4 regions of the Massilia violaceinigra genome follow, and region 2 is predicted to be linked to each of the others. Evidence: riboswitches for the same ligand, from Rfam matches in the RefSeq annotation. Region 2 holds a riboswitch; each other region holds the start of a gene.

Region 1 (4,509 bases), 2.4 Mb from region 2:
GGCGGCGAAAAGGCGCCCAGGCCGGAGTGGATGCCGCGCTGGTGCAGACGTTCGATGACTTCGGCCATGCTGGGATTCTCGCCGCGCGCAACGTAGCTTTTGAGGTCGGGCGTGGGGTCGGCGTCGCCCTCGGGCGCACGCGCCTGTTCCTTGCGCGGGATGGTGCTGTCCGGCGCGCCGGGCACGGTGGCCGGGACCGGGGCCTGGGCCGGCGGCATCGCCTGCGCAGGCAACGGCGCCGGCGTGGCGGCGACGTCGCTCGCGCGGCGCGATGGCATCCACAGGAGCGTGAGCATGACGCCGCCGGCGATGCAGAGCAACACCGCGATGGCAATGCGGCCCCGGGATGGGCCCCAGGCATGGCCAGCAGCGCTGTTCTCGCTGCTGGCCGCTGCCGGCCTGGAACGCGGAGGCGTATCCAAGGATCGGCGCCTGGCAGTTACGGCGTGGCCGGATTGTAGGTCGATACCGCCCAGCCGATGCGCTCGTGGCCGTACTGATTCCAGATCGGGCTCTTGCCGCCGCTAAACGTGGTGTAGCGGGGCGCGCCGCTGCCCGTGGTGCTGCCGAACAGGCCGGAACTGAAGGTGCTGCCGTTGTAGGTCGGGTGGGTGTCGTCCGACTGGATGTAATCGTAGCTGCTGCTTGACGATACGAAGTGCGTGTTGGCGTCGCGGATCGTCGAGCGCAGTGCCGATGTGAGGCGGTTGACATAGCTCGCTTCGCTCTCGCCGCTCACATAGCGCAGCCCCTCGGCGTCGATCCGGCCGTCGCCGTTGCTATCGTAGTCGGCGCCCATGTACTGGGCGAAGTTGTCCGCGCACTGGAAGCCTTTTTGCCGCGCGACGTCGCACATCATGAAGTTCATCCGCGCCAGGGCGGGCAGGAACTTGTCCTGCATTTTCACGGTGGCGCCGGTAGCGGCATCCTTGCAGGTACTCTGCACATTGTCCACCGCATAGCCCGGGTAGTGCAGGTTGGAGATCACTTTCAGCTTCACACCCGCATAGGCGTTGGCATTAATATAGTCCATCGCGGCCGTGACGTACTTCTTGCAGCTATTTTCCGCCGCGGTCAGTCCGCTGTAATTGCAGGTGCCGGTCTGGCTCTTGAAGCTGGCGCGCGCCTGCAAGCCATCGTTGCCGCACATCTCGAAGGTGACGACGCGAGTGTTGCTGGCTTGCATGTACGAGCGCTCAGCCACGATTTTATTGTTGTACACGTCTTCGGCAATCGCACCGGACTTGGTGCGGCGCACGCTTTCGATGTCCGTGCCCCACTGCGCAGAGAGGTATTCCGCGTTCACCGTTGGCGCCGCGTATTTGGCCGCGCTGGTGACGGAGCCGTTGAAACCCGCATAGATCGAGTCCCCGTAGGCGACGGAGCGGTACTTGGTGGAAGTGCCGGCCCGGTCGATGGTCCACGAGGCGTTCTGGTTGATGGTACTGGCGGCTGCCTCTGAATACGAGACCAATAGTGCGAGTGCGGGTAGTAAAGTGTGCAAGGAACGACGAAAGCGAATGCTCATGTAGTGTCTCCTTTATAGTGGGTCCCAGCATGCAGGCTGACTATTCAGTAAGCCTGAGCTCGGTGTTCTTAATGTATTTCAAATACGAACAACAGTGCTAATTAAGCATTCGTGTTGTACATAAAATATTGAAAATGCGTGAATTTGTTGTAAATGTGTAGTGCGATCACCCTACGGCGGCCATGACCCGCACAGCGCTGGCCGGTGCCGGAACCTGGCCGGACGCCAGCGCTCGCCGCCAGCGCCGCTGCGGCCCGGTGCGCCCGCGTCAGCGCAGCAATAGGGTGACAAATGTGCTTTGTCGAATGTAAAATGCGCCCCAATACGTGAATGGTGCCCTCCCGCTTGTCGGCCGGAGGGTGAAACGGGAAGCCGGTGACGCACGAGATTTTCATCTCGCGCCAGTCCGGCGCAGCCCCCGCTGCTGTAAGCCTGACGACTTTGATCGAACGCCACTGTGCATCGCATGGGAAGGCAAGACCAGGGAAGGATGAAGGCGAGCCAGAAGACCGGCCAGTCACGATGCATGCGCAACGCCCGGGGTGTGGTGTTGCCTGTTAGTTATTCGTCCTTTTTTCTTTTTGCTGATGCAATCGCACGCCAATGGCGTACGCGTATCCGTTCGCCCTTGGCGCGTGGCGCGTGCCGTGGCGGGGGCGTGCGCCTTCGCGAACTTTCACCGCCGGGGACCCGGTCATTTACTATGTCAGACGCTTCCATGATGCATTCCAGCCAAACTCGTCCTAACCCCATCCGCCCCATCGTCGCCGCCGTCGCACTCCTGTGCGCGTCCGCTGCCTGGGCCGGGCAAACCACGGTGATGCCGACTGTGACCATTCAAGCCGCCGCCGAGGATGAGGGCCTGGGGCTGAAGCGTCAGAACGCCACTGCCAGCCGGCTCGATCTGACGGCGCAGGACGTGCCTGCCAGCGTCGAGTCGCTCGGCGCGGCCAGCATCGAAGCGCGCGGCGATGTGCGGCTCAAGGATGCCGTCACCCGCACCACCGGCCTGACCGATATCAGCTCGCCCGGCAACGGCATCGGCTACGCGGCGCGCGGTTTCAGCGGCAATAGCGCCATCGCCATCCTGGAAAACGGCCAGCGCCCGCAGGTGGGCTCGGGCACGGCAACCTATCCGTCCGATCCGTGGGGTTATGAGTACATCGAAGTGCTGCGCGGCCCGGGTTCGGTGGTCCACGGCAGCGGTACCACCGGCGCCACCATCAATGCCGTGCGCAAGGCGCCGGCAGGCGCCACCTCGCTCGAAGCGATGGCCGGCATCGGCGGCGGGCGCGCCCTGCGCGCCGGCGTCGGCGTCACCGGTGCGCTGGGGGAGAGCGGCGCATTCCGTGTCGACGCCTATGCGGACCGCAGCGACGGGCTGATCGAGCGGGGCAATGCGCGCCACGGCAAGGTACTCACCAGCCTGGCCTATGCCTTGACGCCCGCCATCGACCTTGCCATGCAGCTCGACCATCTGGAACAGAAACCGCAGCGCTACTTCGGCACACCGCTGATCAATGGCGCTCTGGCGCGCGCACTGCGCAAGCAAAACTACAACGTGGGCGACGCCGACATCGGCTTCGACGACGACAAGGCGCTGGTCCGCCTTAGCTGGCGCGTATCGCCGGCCCTCACCGTCACCGACGAACTCGTGTATATGAAAGCGCGCCGCCACTGGCGCAATGCCGAAACCTATGATTATGACCCGCAAGCGAAGGTGGTCGAGCGCAGCGATTACATCGCCATCGGCCATGATCAGGAACAAAGCGGCAACCGCCTCGAAGCGCGCTGGAATGCCGGGGCCAACCGGGTCGTTGCCGGGTGGGAAGCGGCCACCATCAATTTCACCCACACCAACAACGCGCCGTACGGCGGTGCCTCCAGCGTGGCGCCGACCGGGTTCAACCCGGGCCGGTTCGACAGCCCCGACCTCTTGCGCCCGAATTTCACAACCCGCACCCGCAGCAATGCGCTGTATGCTGAAGACTCCTATGCGCTCAGCGAGACGCTGTTGCTGCTGGCAGGCCTGCGCAATGATCGTTACAAGGTCGGGCGCGTCAGCCTGCTGGGGGCGGCCGGCTTCACCTCGACGCTGCAGTCGACCGCCGTGCGGCTCGGCCTGACCTGGAAACTCGGGGACGACACCTCCCTGTACGGCCAGCTCAGCAGCGGCAGCGATCCGGTCACCAGCCTGCTGTCGCTGAACCTGGCCAACAGCGCCTATAAACTGACCCGGTCGCGCCAGGTTGAAACCGGCCTGAAACAGTCGCTGACCGGCGGCAAGGCGCAGTGGACCGCGGCGCTGTACCGCATTCGCAAGGATGACATCATCACGCGCGACCCGTCCAACCCGGCCTTGTCGGTCCAGGGCGGCGCGCAATCGTCGCAGGGGGCGGAGTTGAGCGCCAGCGTGGCCCTCGCGCCGGCATGGCGCCTGGACGCGAATGGCGTCTACACCGACGCCGCCTTCGACCGGCTGATCGAAAGCGGCAACGCGTCGCGGGCCGGCAAGCGACCCGCCGGGGCGCCGAAGTCCTCGGCCAATCTCTGGCTCAGTTACCGCGCCGGCGGCTGGCGCGCCGGCACCGGTGCGCGCTACGTCGGCCAGCGCTTCATCGACAATGGCAACACGCAGTCGCTTGCGGCCTATACGACGCTGGACGCCACCCTGGGCTGGCAGGTCAGCCGCCATGTGCTGGTACAGCTGAACTTGCGCAACCTCGCCGACAAACTGTACGCCAGCACCTCGTACGGCGACAGCCAGTACCTGCTGGGCGAGCGGCGCCACGCCGAACTGACCGTCCAGTGGCGCCACTGACCGGCCATGGCGCCTGGCTCAAACGCTGCCGGCGCGCTCGATGACGAGGATGCGCGCCTGTCCCCGTGGGTGCGCGCTGTGAGCATCGCCTTCGGCGGCGTAAAAGATATCGCCGGCGCGCAGGTGCGCCACCAGCTCGCAGCCATTTTCACGATAGTGC
Region 2 (4,509 bases):
GTTGGCCACGCGGTAGCTGCGCCCGGCCTTGGCGTACAGGTTTACCATCGGCATGACGTTGGCGCTGCCCTGCACTTCCCAGGCGTTGAGGGTGGTCTTGCTGGCATACGGTGCGGCGTAGGCGCGCTCGTCGGTGGCATCCTTCTCGAAGCGTTCGCGGCGCGCGCCGACAGCCACGCGGGCTTTGTGCGCACCGCCGAACTTGAGTTCATCGCGCACGTACAGTGCCCGCGATTTCTGCGTGGCGTCGGCGTTCGAGTAGTCCGACTCGGTCACGCGCGACCACGTGACAAGGTCCACGCCAGCCACCAGCTCATTGAGCATGCCGCCCATTTGCGCAAGGTGGCGCAGGCGCGGCGAGAACTGGGTCTGGGCGCTGTCGTAGGTCGACTTCGAGGCTGCGCGCACGCCCTCGAAGGTGTAGAAATAGGTGGAACGGACGGTGCGCTCGCGGCGCGACAGTTCGGCGGCCAGGTCGACGCTGCCGACGCGCTGCTCCACGAACGCGGTCACGCGGTCCGAATCGAGCGAGCCCACATCGTCGGGCGTGCTGGCCTGGCGCGGATTGTCGCGGAACTGCTGCATGCTCAGGGCACCCGGCAGGTCCGATTCCTGGCGCGCGCGGTCGTAGCGCAGGCCGGCGCGGCCGCCCTGGTACGCCCACTGGGCGCCGCCGCTGAAGGTATCGAGCTCGAAGCTGTTATGGTCGCGGTAATTGTCGGTGCGCTGGCTGCCGACCGAGGCGTCGAGCGCGAACCCGTTCCACGACTGGGCCACGGCGGCGCGCAGGTCGCGCAGGTTGAACTGGCCGGCTTCGGCGCGCAGCATGCCGCGCCGGCCATTGGCCTCGGGACGGCGCGTGACGATGTGGATCACGCCGCCGGTGGCGCCTTCGCCATACAGCACGCTGGCGCCGCCGCGGATGATTTCGATGCGCTCGACAGTCTCGATCGGGATCGACGACAGGGTCGCATTGCTCAATTCACTTTCGGACATGCGCACGCCGTCCAGCGTGACCACCATGTTCTGGCTGCTGTTGGTGCCGAAGCCGCGCAGGTCGAGGCTGAAATCGGGCGAGCCGTCCAAGCTCTGGCGGCCGTACACGCCGCCGATCTGGCGGATGGCCTGGTTGACGTCGGCCGCGCCGGCGCGGCGGATGTCGTCGGCGCTGATGACGGTCGCGCCGATCGGGGCCAGCGCCGGGTCGCTGGCAAAGCGGGCGCCGGTCACGGTCACGGCGGGCAGGGTCTGGGCCTGGGCTTGGCCATCGGCGGCCAGCGCGGTGCTGGACATGAAACACAGGGACAGGGCGGAAACCAGCGCGAGCGGCCTGGCGGAGAGCGCGCGGCGCGGCGATACTGCAGAAATCATGATGTCGTCTTCAGAAAATAGAGTCCTGGCTTGCGTCCCCGCAAGCCGGATTGCACGGACAGAGGCGCGCTGCGCGGCATCGTGTCCACCTGTTTTGGCCGGTATCCGGGCTTGCAAGGCGTCAGGAACGACGGCTTGCAGTACCGTTGCGGGGGCAGCACACTGCGTGTTTCCCGTTTAACTGCCGGCGTGAAGTCGCGGGCGGGCACCAAAACTGCGCCATTATAATCGGAGTCGCCATCCGGACCGCGGCCCGGCGGGCGTTGTGGCATGCTGTGCGGCTGGCCGGCTGCCCACCAGTATGGCCCATTACCAATCGAAGCGCCCGATGGCGCAGGAGAATGCATGCAAGCGCGTACCCGAACCATGGCCCAGAGGGCGCTCCTGCTGGCGGCAGCGGCCATCGCCGGGGCCGAGCTGATGGCGCAGGCCGACATCACCATCACGCCGATTCCGGAACCGGTGACCGACGTCGGCATCGGCTTCGCCATGCCCTCGGCCAGCGCGGTGAGCGTGCCGAGCGCCCCGCACGCGTGGGGCGGTCCGCGCAGCGGCAGCGAAGCGACCCTGTCGGACCGCGTGGTCGACTACCGGATCGAAGCGACGCTCGACCCGATTGCGCACACGGTCGACGGCAAGCAGAAACTCACCTGGCGCAACCGCAGCAAGGAGACCGTGCGCAGCGTCTACCTGCACCTGTACATGAACGCCTTCAAAAACGCCGGCAGCACCTTCTTCACCGAGCAGCGCGCATCCGGCTACAACGCCACCATCGCCCCCGGCGAATGGGGCCATATCACCCTGCGCAGCGTGACCCAGGGCGGCGCCAGGGTGGACTGGTCATTCGTCCATCCCGACAACGGCCCCGCCACCGACGAGACGGTGGTGCGCTTCGACCTGCCGGCGCCGGTGGCGCCCGGAGCTTCCACCAGCTTCGACATCGCTTTCCTGACCCAGTTGCCGCGCGTGGTGGCCAGCACCGGCCATGTCGGCAGCTTTCACCTGGTGGGCCAGTGGTTCCCCAAGATCGGGGTGCTGGAGCTGCCGGGCGAACGCGGTGCCACCAGGGCGCGCTGGAACGTGCATGAATATCACCACGAGACCGAGTTCTACGCCGACTTCGGCCGCTTCGATGTCAAGCTCACCGCGCCCAAGACCTACACCGTGGGCGCCACCGGCGAACTGCAGGGGCCACCGGTGGAACGGGGCGGCATGCTCACGCACCACTACGTGCAGGGCGACGTCCACGATTTCGCCTGGACCGCCGACAATCGCACGGCGCCGCCCCTGCGCGGTACCTGGAGCGCGCCGGGCAGCCCGCAGGTTGCGCTGTCGGTACTGTTCCCGCCCGACCGCGCGGCCAGCGCCGCGCCGGCGCTGAAAGCTGCCACCGAGGCGCTGACCTATTATTCGACAACGCTCGGACCGTATCCGTACAAGACGCTGACCATCGTGATCCCGCCGCTGAACGCCGACAACGCCGGCGCCATGGAGTACCCGACCTTCATCACCGTCAACGGTTACGACAAGGTGGTGCCGCGCACGGCCACCGCCTTCGACATTGATCTCGTCACGATCCACGAAGTCGGCCACAGTTACTTCCACGGCATCCTGGCGTCGAACGAGACTGAAGAACCGATGCTCGACGAAGGCTTGAACGAATTCTGGAACCATCGCATGCTGCGCGACACCGGCAAGGACGCGTATCTTGGACCGCCGCTGCTCGCGGCACTGGGCATCGCGCCGGGGTTCAAGGGCTTCGACGTCGAGCGTTATGACACCGTGCCCGCCGAACCGGCGGAACCGCTCGGACAGAACGCCCACATGCGCAAGCAGGGCATTGGCCCGGTGTACGTGCGCAGCGCCACCGTGCTGCGCGACCTGGAGGCACGCATCGGCAAGGAGGCAACCGGGCGCGCCTTCAAGGAATACTACCGGCGCTGGAAGTTCCGTCATCCGAGCATCGCCGATCTGCGCGAGACGCTGGCCGAGGTGAGCGGCCAGCGCGCCGCCGTCCACGCCGCGTTCGCGCAGCAGGTGTACGGCACGGCCAGCGTGGACGACCGCATTGCGCACTTCGCGAGCGAGGCGGAGGCGTCGGCCAAGGCCGGCGGCGCGGGCGCGTGGCGCACCAGCGTCACCCTGGAGCGGCGCGGGGCGCCGGTCGCGCAGACCGTGGTGGTCAAATTCGCCGACGGCGGCAGCGAAACCGTGGTGTGGGACGACCAGCAGCGCACGCGCACCTTCAGCTGGGTCAAGCCGGTCAAGGCGGTATCGGCCGAACTCGACCCGAGCCGCCTGCACTACCTCGACGCCAGCAAGCTCGATGACAGCCGCACGCTGGAACCGGACCGCAGCGCCGCGCGCCGCTGGGCCGGCGACCTGGCGGCGATGTTCAGCATCCTCTTTTCCCTGATTGCGACCGTGTGATGATCTCCTCCCCTGCCTTTTCGATTGCAGCGGCGGCGCGCGCGGCGCTGCAATGGCGCCTGCTGCTGCTGTGGGCCTTGTGGATGCTGGTGCCGACGCTGATCATGGCGCTGCCGGCGTGGCATCTGCTGTCGTCGAACCTCGATTATTCGGTGCACGCGGCGGCGCTGGCGCGCGCGCTCGACATGACCGCCGTCAGCGATCTGCTGGACGTGCACGGGCGCCATCAGGCGGTATTCACCCAGGCCGGCAGCATCGCGCTGGGCGTCACGCTGCTCATTTCGCCGCTGTTGTCCGGCATGGTGGCGACGGCCGCGCGCGCGCCGCAGGCACCCGGCTTTTCGGCCCTCACGCGCGGCGGCATGGCGTACTATGCGCCCATGCTGCGCATGCTGGCGTGGGGCGCGGTGCCGCTCGGCGCGGCCTTCATGGCCGGCTCAAGGGCGGTCGATGCCGCATCCGCCTACGCCGGCAAGGTCGTCACGACCGGCGAGGCCGCGCTGCCGATGATGCTGGCGCAGGCGCTCATGGTGCTGCTCATCGGGCTGGTGACCGTTTCGCTCGACGCCGGCCGCGCTTTCCTGACGCACGACCAGCGCCAACGCTCCGCTCTTGCGGCGTGGTGGTCGGGCTGCAAGCTGCTGGCGCGCCACCCGCTGGCCGCGCTGGGCACGTACGTCGTCATCAGCCTCGTCGGCCTCGGCCTGG
Region 3 (4,509 bases), 2.4 Mb from region 2:
CACCTGAAACGACAGCGTCACCTGGAACAGTTTCCATGTATCAACTGGCAAAATCAGTGTACGGCCGCGGGAAGAAAGACACACGAAAATGCGAAGCGGGTGACGGTGAAATGTGTCGTACTGGTGGAAAGCTGCGATAAGGCCGGCGCCAGCAGAGTGTTAATTTCTCAGGTCAGGCGCCCGGATCACGGTCGCACTGGAAGCTGCGTCACACTTCATTCCCACTCGATGACACATCGGAATGCCAAGCCCTTGATTTCCAGCGAGTTTTTCGCCCGAGCCGGTTCCAGCCCCATCGAAAACATCATCGGCTGGACAGGGCTATACCGCCCCCGCCGCGCGTCAAAGGGCGCCCGCGTTGCCGGCAGTGCGCCGCAGCCAGAACCGCTCCCGGGCATAGCGGCTCACTGCCGCGTAGGTTTCGCCGAGACGCTGGCAATACCGCGCTTCAACCGTGCGCATCTCCTCAAGGTAGCGCGCGCGCGCATTGCCGACGCCATCGAGATAGCGCCCGATCGCTTGGGCGCAACTGTCGGCCGTGGCCAAGGCGTTAAACAGCCCCTGGGATGCAATCGGGTCGAACGCCAGCATCGCGTCGCCGATCGCGAAAAAGCCGTCGGGCAGCGCGGCCGTGGCGCCTGGATCGAGCCCGCCCCCGCCGGCCGGCCGCAGGTGCACCGGAAAGTCCATCGTCGCCGGCCGGATCCCGGCCAGCAAGCCATGGCGCTGCGCTTTGGCCAGCAAACGGTACGGATCGCGCAGTGCCTTGAGCTCGGCATCGTCGCTATCAAGGTGAAATGCCAGCACCCGTTGCCCGGACGGCACACGCACGCTATACCACCAGCCGTTCGCGTCGGCGCAGACACGGGTGGCCTGATCCTTGTCATCCCTGTCCACCGGCAAGTGCGCGTACAGCCACACCAGGCGGTCGCGGCCGCGCCGGGCAAGGCCGAGCTGCCTGGCCGCCGCCATGCCTCGGCCACTGGCATCGACCAGCACTGGCGTCTGGTGCATTCCACGGGATGGGGCGGCACCGCCCTGCCCCAGGCATTGCGCATCGATACGCCAGCGCCCGCCCTCGTGCGACAGCGCCAGCTGCCGCACCGAGTCGACCAGCGCCACGCCCGCTTCCACGGCGCCATCGCGCACGCCAGCGTCGAACAGCAGGCGGTCGAGGTGCCACCCGACGCCATGCGGATCGCGAATCGGGTCGAACCAGGCCGGCGTGTCCGAGTCCCATTGGGAGACCGACGCGCACGTGCCGCGTGGCCCTGGGCCAGAGCCGGCCTGGGCCTGGGCTTGGGCGCGCGCTATACCGGCAAGACGCAGGGCGACACGATCAACAGCTTCGCTGTGCCCGCCCGTACCCTGTTTGACCTGGCGCTGCGCTACGACCTGCGCCGGCTGGCGCATGAACGACTGGATGGCCGAACTGCACGTGAACAACGTGGCGGATAAGGACTATGTCGCCTCCTGCTTCGCGACCCACAGCTGCTATCTGGGCCTTTCCCACTCGGCACGGGCGACCTTGAAATACAACTGGTAAGCGCCGGTTTGTCCGCCTCATTGCCCCTGATGCGGCAATGAGGCGCGCCAGGCTGTCCGGCGCCGCACAGCCATCCATCCCCCTTTCCCCGGCGCAGGCCATCCTCAAATCAAGGCCCGTGCAATCGGTTCCAGCGTGGCCGGCAAGCGTAGCGCTTCCTTGTGCCCGGCCTGTCGCTGCATATGGAAACATTGCTATATACATCAGCAGCCGTTATGATTACCACGTTTTGGTGCTCGCGGCCTTGCTCTGAAGGCCGCAGTTAAACGGGAAACACGCGCTGGCATGCCAGCGGCAAACGTGTGCTGTCCCCGCAACGGTAAAACAGGCGCCGCATGTCGTCCAACGACGTGCGGCCGGTTGTCTCTTTGGTCCACTGTGCCGCAGGCATGGGAAGGCGAGGCAATCTGACCTGTCAGCCCGGATACCGGCCAGGACGCATGGAAGCAAGCGGCCGGGAATTGTCGTGTTTGTGGATCGCCCGGGACCGCGCGCAACGCCGTCGCTCCCTCATCTCCATCAACTCTCGCGCCTCTGTCGGCCGCAGCTTCTTTTTTCTCGGTGCACGGGGATGTGCGCCGTACAAAAAAGCAGACCGGCCTGTCCGGTCTTAACAGAGAGTACTCGTGAAAAATACCACCCCTGCCCCCTCGCAACGCGGGCTGCGCCTGCTGTCGCCGATGCTGCTGCTGGCCATGCCCGCCTTTGCCAACGCCACCGTCGACGGCGATACCCCATCCTCCGTTCAGCAAGTGCGCGTGTCCGCCAGCCTGATACCGCTCGGCGTCGCCGATTCGGCCAACCAGGGCACCGTGACCGCCAGGCAGCTCGAAAACCGTCCCTTGCTGCGCACGGGCGAGCTGCTCGAAGCCGTGCCGGGCCTGATCGTGACCCAGCACGCCGGGGACGGCAAAGCCAATCAATATTTCGCGCGCGGATTCAATCTCGATCACGGCACCGATTTCCGCACCTCGGTCATGGGCATGCCGGTCAACTTGCCGACCAATGCGCACGGCCAGGGCTATTCGGACCTGAATTTCCTGATTCCGGAGCTGGTCAGCACCATCGCGTATAAAAAAGGCACCTATTACGCGGAGGAAGGCGATTTTTCCGTGGCCGGCGCAGCCGCTTTCGACTACGTGCGGCAGATGGAGCAAGGCTTGCTGAGCCTGGAGGCCGGCCAGAACCGCTTCAGCCGCGCGCTGGTCGCCAACGCGACCCCGCTTGCCACCGGTACGCTGCTGTACGCCCTCGAACGCGCGGGACAGGATGGCCCGTGGGAGAGGCCGGAAGACTACAAGCGTGTCAACGGCGTGCTGTCGTACAGCTGGCGGCGCGGCGACGACGATGTGCGGGTGACGGCGATGGGCATGCATTCGTCGTGGACGTCGACCGATCAGGTGCCGCAACGCGCGCTCGACGCCGGCCTGATCGGCCGCTATGGCACGCTCGCTCCCACGGATGGCGGCGAAACCTCGCGTTACAGCCTGTCGGGCGAGTGGAGCCGCCAGTACGGCACGGGCAGCGCCAGGGCCAATGCCTATTTCATCAAATCGCGGCTCGACCTGTTCAGCGACTTTACCTATGCACTGGACGATCCGGAGCACGGCGACCAGTTCCACCAGGCGGAAAGCCGGCAGGTTCTCGGCCTGAACGCGGAGCGCACATGGCGCCACGCACTGGGCCCCTTCGCTTCCGAGACAGCGCTCGGCGTTCAGCTGCGCCAGGACAGGCTGGCCCCGGTCGGCCTGTATGCGAGCCAGGCGCGCCAGCGCCGCTCGACCGTGCGCGAGGACAGGGTCAAGGAGCGTAGCGGCGCGCTGTATCTGTCCAATAGCACCGTCTGGGCGCCATGGCTGCGCACGGTCGCCGGGCTGCGCGCCGACCGCTATGCGTTCGATGTCCACAGCGACACGAGCGCCAACTCGGGCAAGGTGAATGCCGGCATCACCAGTCCGAAGTTCACGGCGATTTTCACGCTGGGGAAAAATGCGGAGATGTACCTGAACTGGGGTCGGGGATTCCACAGCAACGACGGGCGTGGCGTCACCGGCACTGTCGATCCCAAGACCGGCCTGGCGGTGGATGCCGACGGTGCGGACATCAAGCCCGCCACGCCGCTGGTGCGGGGAACGGGCGAAGAGGCGGGCTTGCGGCTGGCCGGCCTGGCGCCGGGCATGCAAACCACCATCGCCGCCTGGAAGCTCGACCTCGATTCCGAACTGATCTTCATCGGCGACGCCGGCACCACCGAGGCAGGCCGCCCAAGCCGGCGGCACGGCATCGAGCTGGCCAATTTTTACACGCCCGCCAAAGACTGGATCATCGATGCCAACCTGGCGTGGTCGCACGCGCGCTTTCGCGACAGCGATCCGGCCGGCGCCTTCATCCCCGGGTCGATCACCCGCACCGCCTCGCTCGGCGTGTCGGGCGCCGCCGGCCCGTGGTCGGGCGGCGTGCGCCTGCGCTACTTCGGCCCGCGCGCACTGGTCGAAGACGATGCGGTGCGCTCGCCGTCGTCCACCTTGCTCAACATGAAGCTCGGCTACCGGCTCGCGCCACGCCTCAAGCTCACCGTTGAAGTGCTCAATTTGCTGGACCGCCGCGCGAGCGATATCGACTATTACTACGCATCGCAGTTGCCAGGCGAATCTGCACCGGTAGCCGACATTCATACCCATCCGGGTGAAATGCGCACCCTGCGCGCCGGCCTGGCGTGGCGCTTCTGAATGTCCGCGAACCTGCCTGCGCCGGCACGCCGCCGTTTACGGCGCTTATCGGCGCTGCTACAATCCGCGCATGTATACGATGAGAGCGGCGTAACGATGAGAGCAGCGCGACGATGCGCATGAACCGCAGGGCGAATGTCCTGGCGTCCTGGCTGGCCGTGCTGGCCATGCTCGTGGCCGTGCTGGCGCCGGCGCTCTCGCATGCATTCGCCGCCAACGCCGGCGCGCCCTACC
Region 4 (4,509 bases), 6.0 Mb from region 2:
CGGGTGCTGGAGATCATGAAGGACTCGCGCATCGGCACCTACGGCGCGGTCGGCATGGGGCTGACGGTGGCGCTCAAATGCGCGCTGCTGTCCTTTTTTTCCGTACCCGCCGCTATCGCCGCGCTGTTCATCGCCCATCCCTTGTCGCGCCTGGCGGCGGTGAGCCTGATCTGGGAAATGGAATATGCGCGCGCCGATGGCAAGGCCAAGCCGATGGCCCAGCATATGAGCAACCGTGAATTCGGCATCGCCTGCGCCTGCGCTGGCGTGCCTGCACTGGCGCTGGCCACGGCCGGCATGGTGCCCTGGCTTGCGCTGCTCACCAGCGTGACCGGGGCCGCGCTGGTGGCGTGGTGGCTGGGCGCCAAGTGCCTGCGCCGCATCGGCGGCTATACCGGCGACTGCCTGGGCGCCGTGCAGCAAGTGGCCGAAGTGGTCATTTACCTGGCGCTGCTGGCGTTTTTCCATCACGGCCTCTGGGGCTTAGAATGCGCCTGTACCTGGTACGCCACCTGGCGCCGCAAGTAGCATCCGGCGTGTGCTACGGGCGCACCGACCTCGCTGTCGATCCTGATTTGCAGGCGCTGGCCCTGCCCGCCCTGCGCGCCACCCTTCCCCCCGGCGTACCGGTATTTTCCAGCCCGTTGCGGCGCTGTGCCATGCTGGCTGAGTCAATCGGCGGCGCGGCGGTGCGGTATGACGCGCGCCTGGCCGAACTCGATTTCGGCGACTGGGAAATGCGCCGCTGGGACGACATCGACCGTGCCGGCGTCGACGCCTGGGCCGCCGACATGGCCCGCTACCGCCCCGGCGGCGGCGAAAGCGTGACCGGCATGGCGCAGCGCGTGTCCGCGTTTTATGCCGACTGCATGCGCGCGCAGGCACCCTGCGCCATCGTCATCTGCCACGCCGGCACCATCCGCCTGCTGTCGGCACGCGCGCGCGGCCTGGGTCCCGAGGCCATGGCGCTGGAAGCGGCGCAGCGTCCCCACGCCATCGCCTACGGCGAGACCGTCATCATCGACTGTGTATAATTATCGGGTTTTGGTGCCCGCGCCCATGTCCATGAGCGCAGTTAAACTGGGAAACACGAAGCCTGCAACAGGCCAACGTGTGCTGCCCCCGCAACGGTAAGCAAATGTCGCTGACATGGCGACGAGCCGCCTCGTATGACCACTGTGCATTTGGCATGGGAAGGTGAGACGGCCGCATTTGCCAGCCCGGATACCGGCCAGGACAGGTGGGAACGCGCAGGATTTGCGCGTTCCTTTTCAATCTGGCCAACGGGGACGTCGGCCGGTTGCTCGCAATCGCATTCACTGAAGATTTGTCATGACCTTTCCTGTTGTACGCCACGCGGCCCTGACGTCGCTCGCGCTAGCTTTTACTTCCCCTTGTGCCCTCGCCGACAGCGCCGCCGATACGGCCGGTGCCGCCGTCATCATCACCGCCACGCGCGCGCCGCAACCGTCCAGCGAGGTGCTGAGCGACCATGTGCTGATCAGCGCCACCGACATCGCACGTTCCGGTGCGAGCAGCGTCGTCGAACTGCTGCAAAAGCAGCGCGGTATCGAAATCACGCGTAACGGCGGTCCGGGTACCGCATCGCAAGTGTTCATTCGCGGCGGCGACGCCAAGCAGACCGTGGTACTGGTCGACGGCGTGCGCATTGGCTCGTCCACGATCGGCATCGCCAACTGGGCCACCCTGCCGCTGGCGAACGTCGACCGCATCGAAATCGTCTACGGCCCGCTGGCCACCATGTACGGCGCCGACGCCATCGGCGGCGTGGTGCAGATTTTCACCCGGCGCGGCGCCGGAGCGCCAAACGTCACGGCCGCTGTTGAAGCGGGCAGCGACAAGGCGCGCTCGATGGCGTTCGGCGTGGCCGGCGCCAGCGAAGGCGAGAACAGCATCAGCTACGCGTTCGGTGTGTCGAAGGATAAGGATGACGGCTTCTCGGCCACCAAACCGGGCAATTTCTCCTACAACCAGGACAACGACGGCTATGCGCGCGACAGCGCCAGCGGCCAGCTGGGCATCGTGCTGGCCAAGGGCCACGAAGCGGGCCTCCTGTACCTGCACAGCCACCTCAAGTCGCAGTACGATGCGGGCGCGGGTCCCTTCGACGTGCGCAGCGTGCAGAACATGGACAACATCGCCGTGTACTCGAAACACGAGATCACGCGCAACTGGAAAGTGAGCCTGCAGGCATCCGAGGCCGACGACAAATCGGTCAACTTCTCCAGTGCGGCGAGCAGCAACCGTATCGACACGCGCCTGCACGCCTACAGCATGCAGAATGACATCGCTTTGGGTAGCGACCTGCTGCAACTGGTTCTGGAACGCCGGGTGGAAGACGTGTTCGCCGACACCACGCGCGCCTTGAACGCCAGCCGCGCGACCAATTCCGTGGCTGCGGCCTACTCGCTCAAGCGCGGCAACCATCTGGCCAGCGCCAGCGCGCGGCGCGACGACAGCACCCAGTACGGCAACAAGGTCACCGGCGGCGTCGGCTACGGCTACAAACTCACGCGCGCGCTGCGCGTGAACGCCAGCGCCGGCACCAGCTTTCGCGCACCGACGTTCAACGAACTGTATTACCCCGGTTACGGGGTCGACGCCAACAAGCCCGAACAAGGCAAGAACGTCGAAGGCGGCGTGTATTACAACGATGGCACGCTTGAAGCCAGCGCGGTCTACTACCGCAACCGCCTGCAAGACCTGCTGGTCAACACCATCATATGTCCGGTCCAGCAGGATACGCATCCATACGGCTGCGCCTACAACGTCAACCGCGCCACCCTGGAGGGCATCAGCCTCGGCGCGCGTACCCGCATGGGCGCCTTCGACATGAGCGGCTCGCTCGACCTGCAAGACCCGCGCGACGACACCACCGGCAAAAACCTGCAGCGGCGTGCCAAGCGCCACGCCAAATTCGCCATCGAGTACACGGCGGGGGCGCTGGTTGCCGGCGCGGGCGTGCACCTGTCCGGCAAGCGCTTCGACGACCTGGCCAACCGCAACACGCTGCCCGGCTACGGGCTGGTGAACCTGTTTGCCGAGTATCGCTTTGCGCCCGACTGGTCGGCCGTGCTACGGTTGAACAACGTCGCCGACAAACAGTATGAACTGGCGCGCACTTACGCCACCGCCGGCCGCCAGGTGTTTGCCGGCATCCGCTACGGCAGCAAATAGGAATCGCATGCATCCGTTCTTTCGCAACATGCGCCACCGGGCCAGCGTCGTCATCACGGCGCTCTCCTTGCTGGCATTGGCAAGCCTGGTAGTCGCCGGGATGGTCGGCTCGGTGCCGGTCCCGCTGGCGGAGATGCCGGGCGCGCTGATGGCGCTTGCGAAAGGCAATACCTCGACCCTGGCCGCCACCCTGCTCGACCTGCGCCTGTCGCGCGCGCTGGTCGCTTTTGTGACAGGCGGCGCGCTCGCGCTGGCCGGCGTGATGATGCAAGCCTTGCTGCGTAATCCCCTGGCCGAGCCGTATGTACTCGGCATCTCGGCCGGCGCCTCGGTCGGCGCGCTGGCCGCGCTGCTGTTCATGTGGGCCATGTGGATGGTCGACCTGGCTGCATTCGCGGGCGCGGTGGCCGTCTCGATGCTGCTGTATCTTTTGGCGCGGCGCGACTTGCGCGGCAATGCGGCGGCCGAAGGCGGCTCGTCCCTGCTGCTGCTGACCGGCGCGATTATCTCCACCTCCTGCATCGCGCTGGTGACCTTGATGCTCTCGATCGCGCCCGAAAGCCGCTTGCGCAGCATGATTTTCTGGATGATCGGCGACATAGCCGGCGCTCCTTTGCGCCCGCTGCCGTGGATCGTGCTCGCCGTGGGCCTGGCTTTCGCCCTGCGCAGCGCCCGGTCGCTGAACGTCCTGGCGCTGCACGCGGAAGCCGCCGCCACCCTTGGGATTCGCGTCAGCGCACTGCGCAAGGGCCTGTTTTTCTGTTCCGGTATGCTGACCGCCAGCGCCGTCACCAGCGCCGGCAGCATCGGCTTCGTCGGCCTGATCGTGCCGCATGCCTGCCGTTTCGCCTGCGGACCCGATCACCGCCTGCTGATCCCCGCAGCCACGCTGGCCGGCGGCGCCTTCCTGGTGCTGGCCGATACGCTGGCGCGCACCGTGCTCGCGCCGCAGCAGCTGCCGGTGGGCGTCATCACCGCGCTGATCGGCGCACCCGTCTTCCTGTATCAACTCCACCGGCTGAACCGCTCATGATGATCGAAGCGCGCCAACTACTACTTACCGCCGGCAGCCGCACGCTGGTGGCAAACCTCGACTGGCAAGTGCACAGCGGCGAATCGTGGTGCATCATCGGCCGCAATGGCGCCGGCAAAAGCACGCTGATGCGCACCCTGGCCGGCCTGCGCGAGCCCGATGGCGGCAGCATCGCCATCGGCGGGCGCGCGCTCAAGGACTGGCCGCTAGAAGAGCTGGCACGCCAGCGCGCCTTCTTGCCGCAGGCGCGCAGCGACGCCTTTGCCTACCGCGCCATC

The links. Region 2 has a riboswitch for cobalamin ahead of CR152_RS31820 (TonB-dependent receptor family protein). Riboswitches for the same ligand answer to the same signal wherever they lie in the genome.
Region 1: another riboswitch for cobalamin. It lies ahead of CR152_RS21665 (TonB-dependent receptor); the one in region 2 lies ahead of CR152_RS31820 (TonB-dependent receptor family protein).
Region 3: another riboswitch for cobalamin. It lies ahead of CR152_RS21475 (TonB-dependent receptor); the one in region 2 lies ahead of CR152_RS31820 (TonB-dependent receptor family protein).
Region 4: another riboswitch for cobalamin. It lies ahead of CR152_RS06320 (TonB-dependent receptor plug domain-containing protein); the one in region 2 lies ahead of CR152_RS31820 (TonB-dependent receptor family protein).

What each region holds. Positions count from the first base shown of each region.
Region 1 covers NZ_CP024608.1:5,010,970-5,015,478, forward strand. Annotated here, with positions in the region: gene CR152_RS21655 (hypothetical protein) at 1-422, opposite strand, end outside; gene CR152_RS21660 (hypothetical protein) at 440-1,528, opposite strand; cobalamin riboswitch at 1,843-2,060, shown strand; gene CR152_RS21665 (TonB-dependent receptor) at 2,247-4,349, shown strand; gene CR152_RS21670 (cupin domain-containing protein) at 4,368-4,509, opposite strand, start outside.
Region 2 covers NZ_CP024608.1:7,363,059-7,367,567, forward strand. Annotated here, with positions in the region: gene CR152_RS31820 (TonB-dependent receptor family protein) at 1-1,371, opposite strand, end outside; cobalamin riboswitch at 1,451-1,599, opposite strand; gene CR152_RS31825 (M1 family metallopeptidase) at 1,717-3,801, shown strand; gene CR152_RS31830 (hypothetical protein) at 3,801-4,509, shown strand, end outside.
Region 3 covers NZ_CP024608.1:4,916,193-4,920,701, reverse strand. Annotated here, with positions in the region: gene CR152_RS21480 (NAD(P)/FAD-dependent oxidoreductase) at 343-1,413, opposite strand; gene CR152_RS34710 (hypothetical protein) at 1,412-1,546, shown strand; cobalamin riboswitch at 1,760-1,996, shown strand; gene CR152_RS21475 (TonB-dependent receptor) at 2,173-4,275, shown strand; gene CR152_RS21470 (DUF2946 domain-containing protein) at 4,389-4,509, shown strand, end outside.
Region 4 covers NZ_CP024608.1:1,396,114-1,400,622, reverse strand. Annotated here, with positions in the region: gene CR152_RS06330 (adenosylcobinamide-GDP ribazoletransferase) at 1-528, shown strand, start outside; gene CR152_RS06325 (histidine phosphatase family protein) at 489-1,034, shown strand; cobalamin riboswitch at 1,029-1,250, shown strand; gene CR152_RS06320 (TonB-dependent receptor plug domain-containing protein) at 1,333-3,198, shown strand; gene CR152_RS06315 (FecCD family ABC transporter permease) at 3,206-4,231, shown strand; gene CR152_RS06310 (ABC transporter ATP-binding protein) at 4,228-4,509, shown strand, end outside.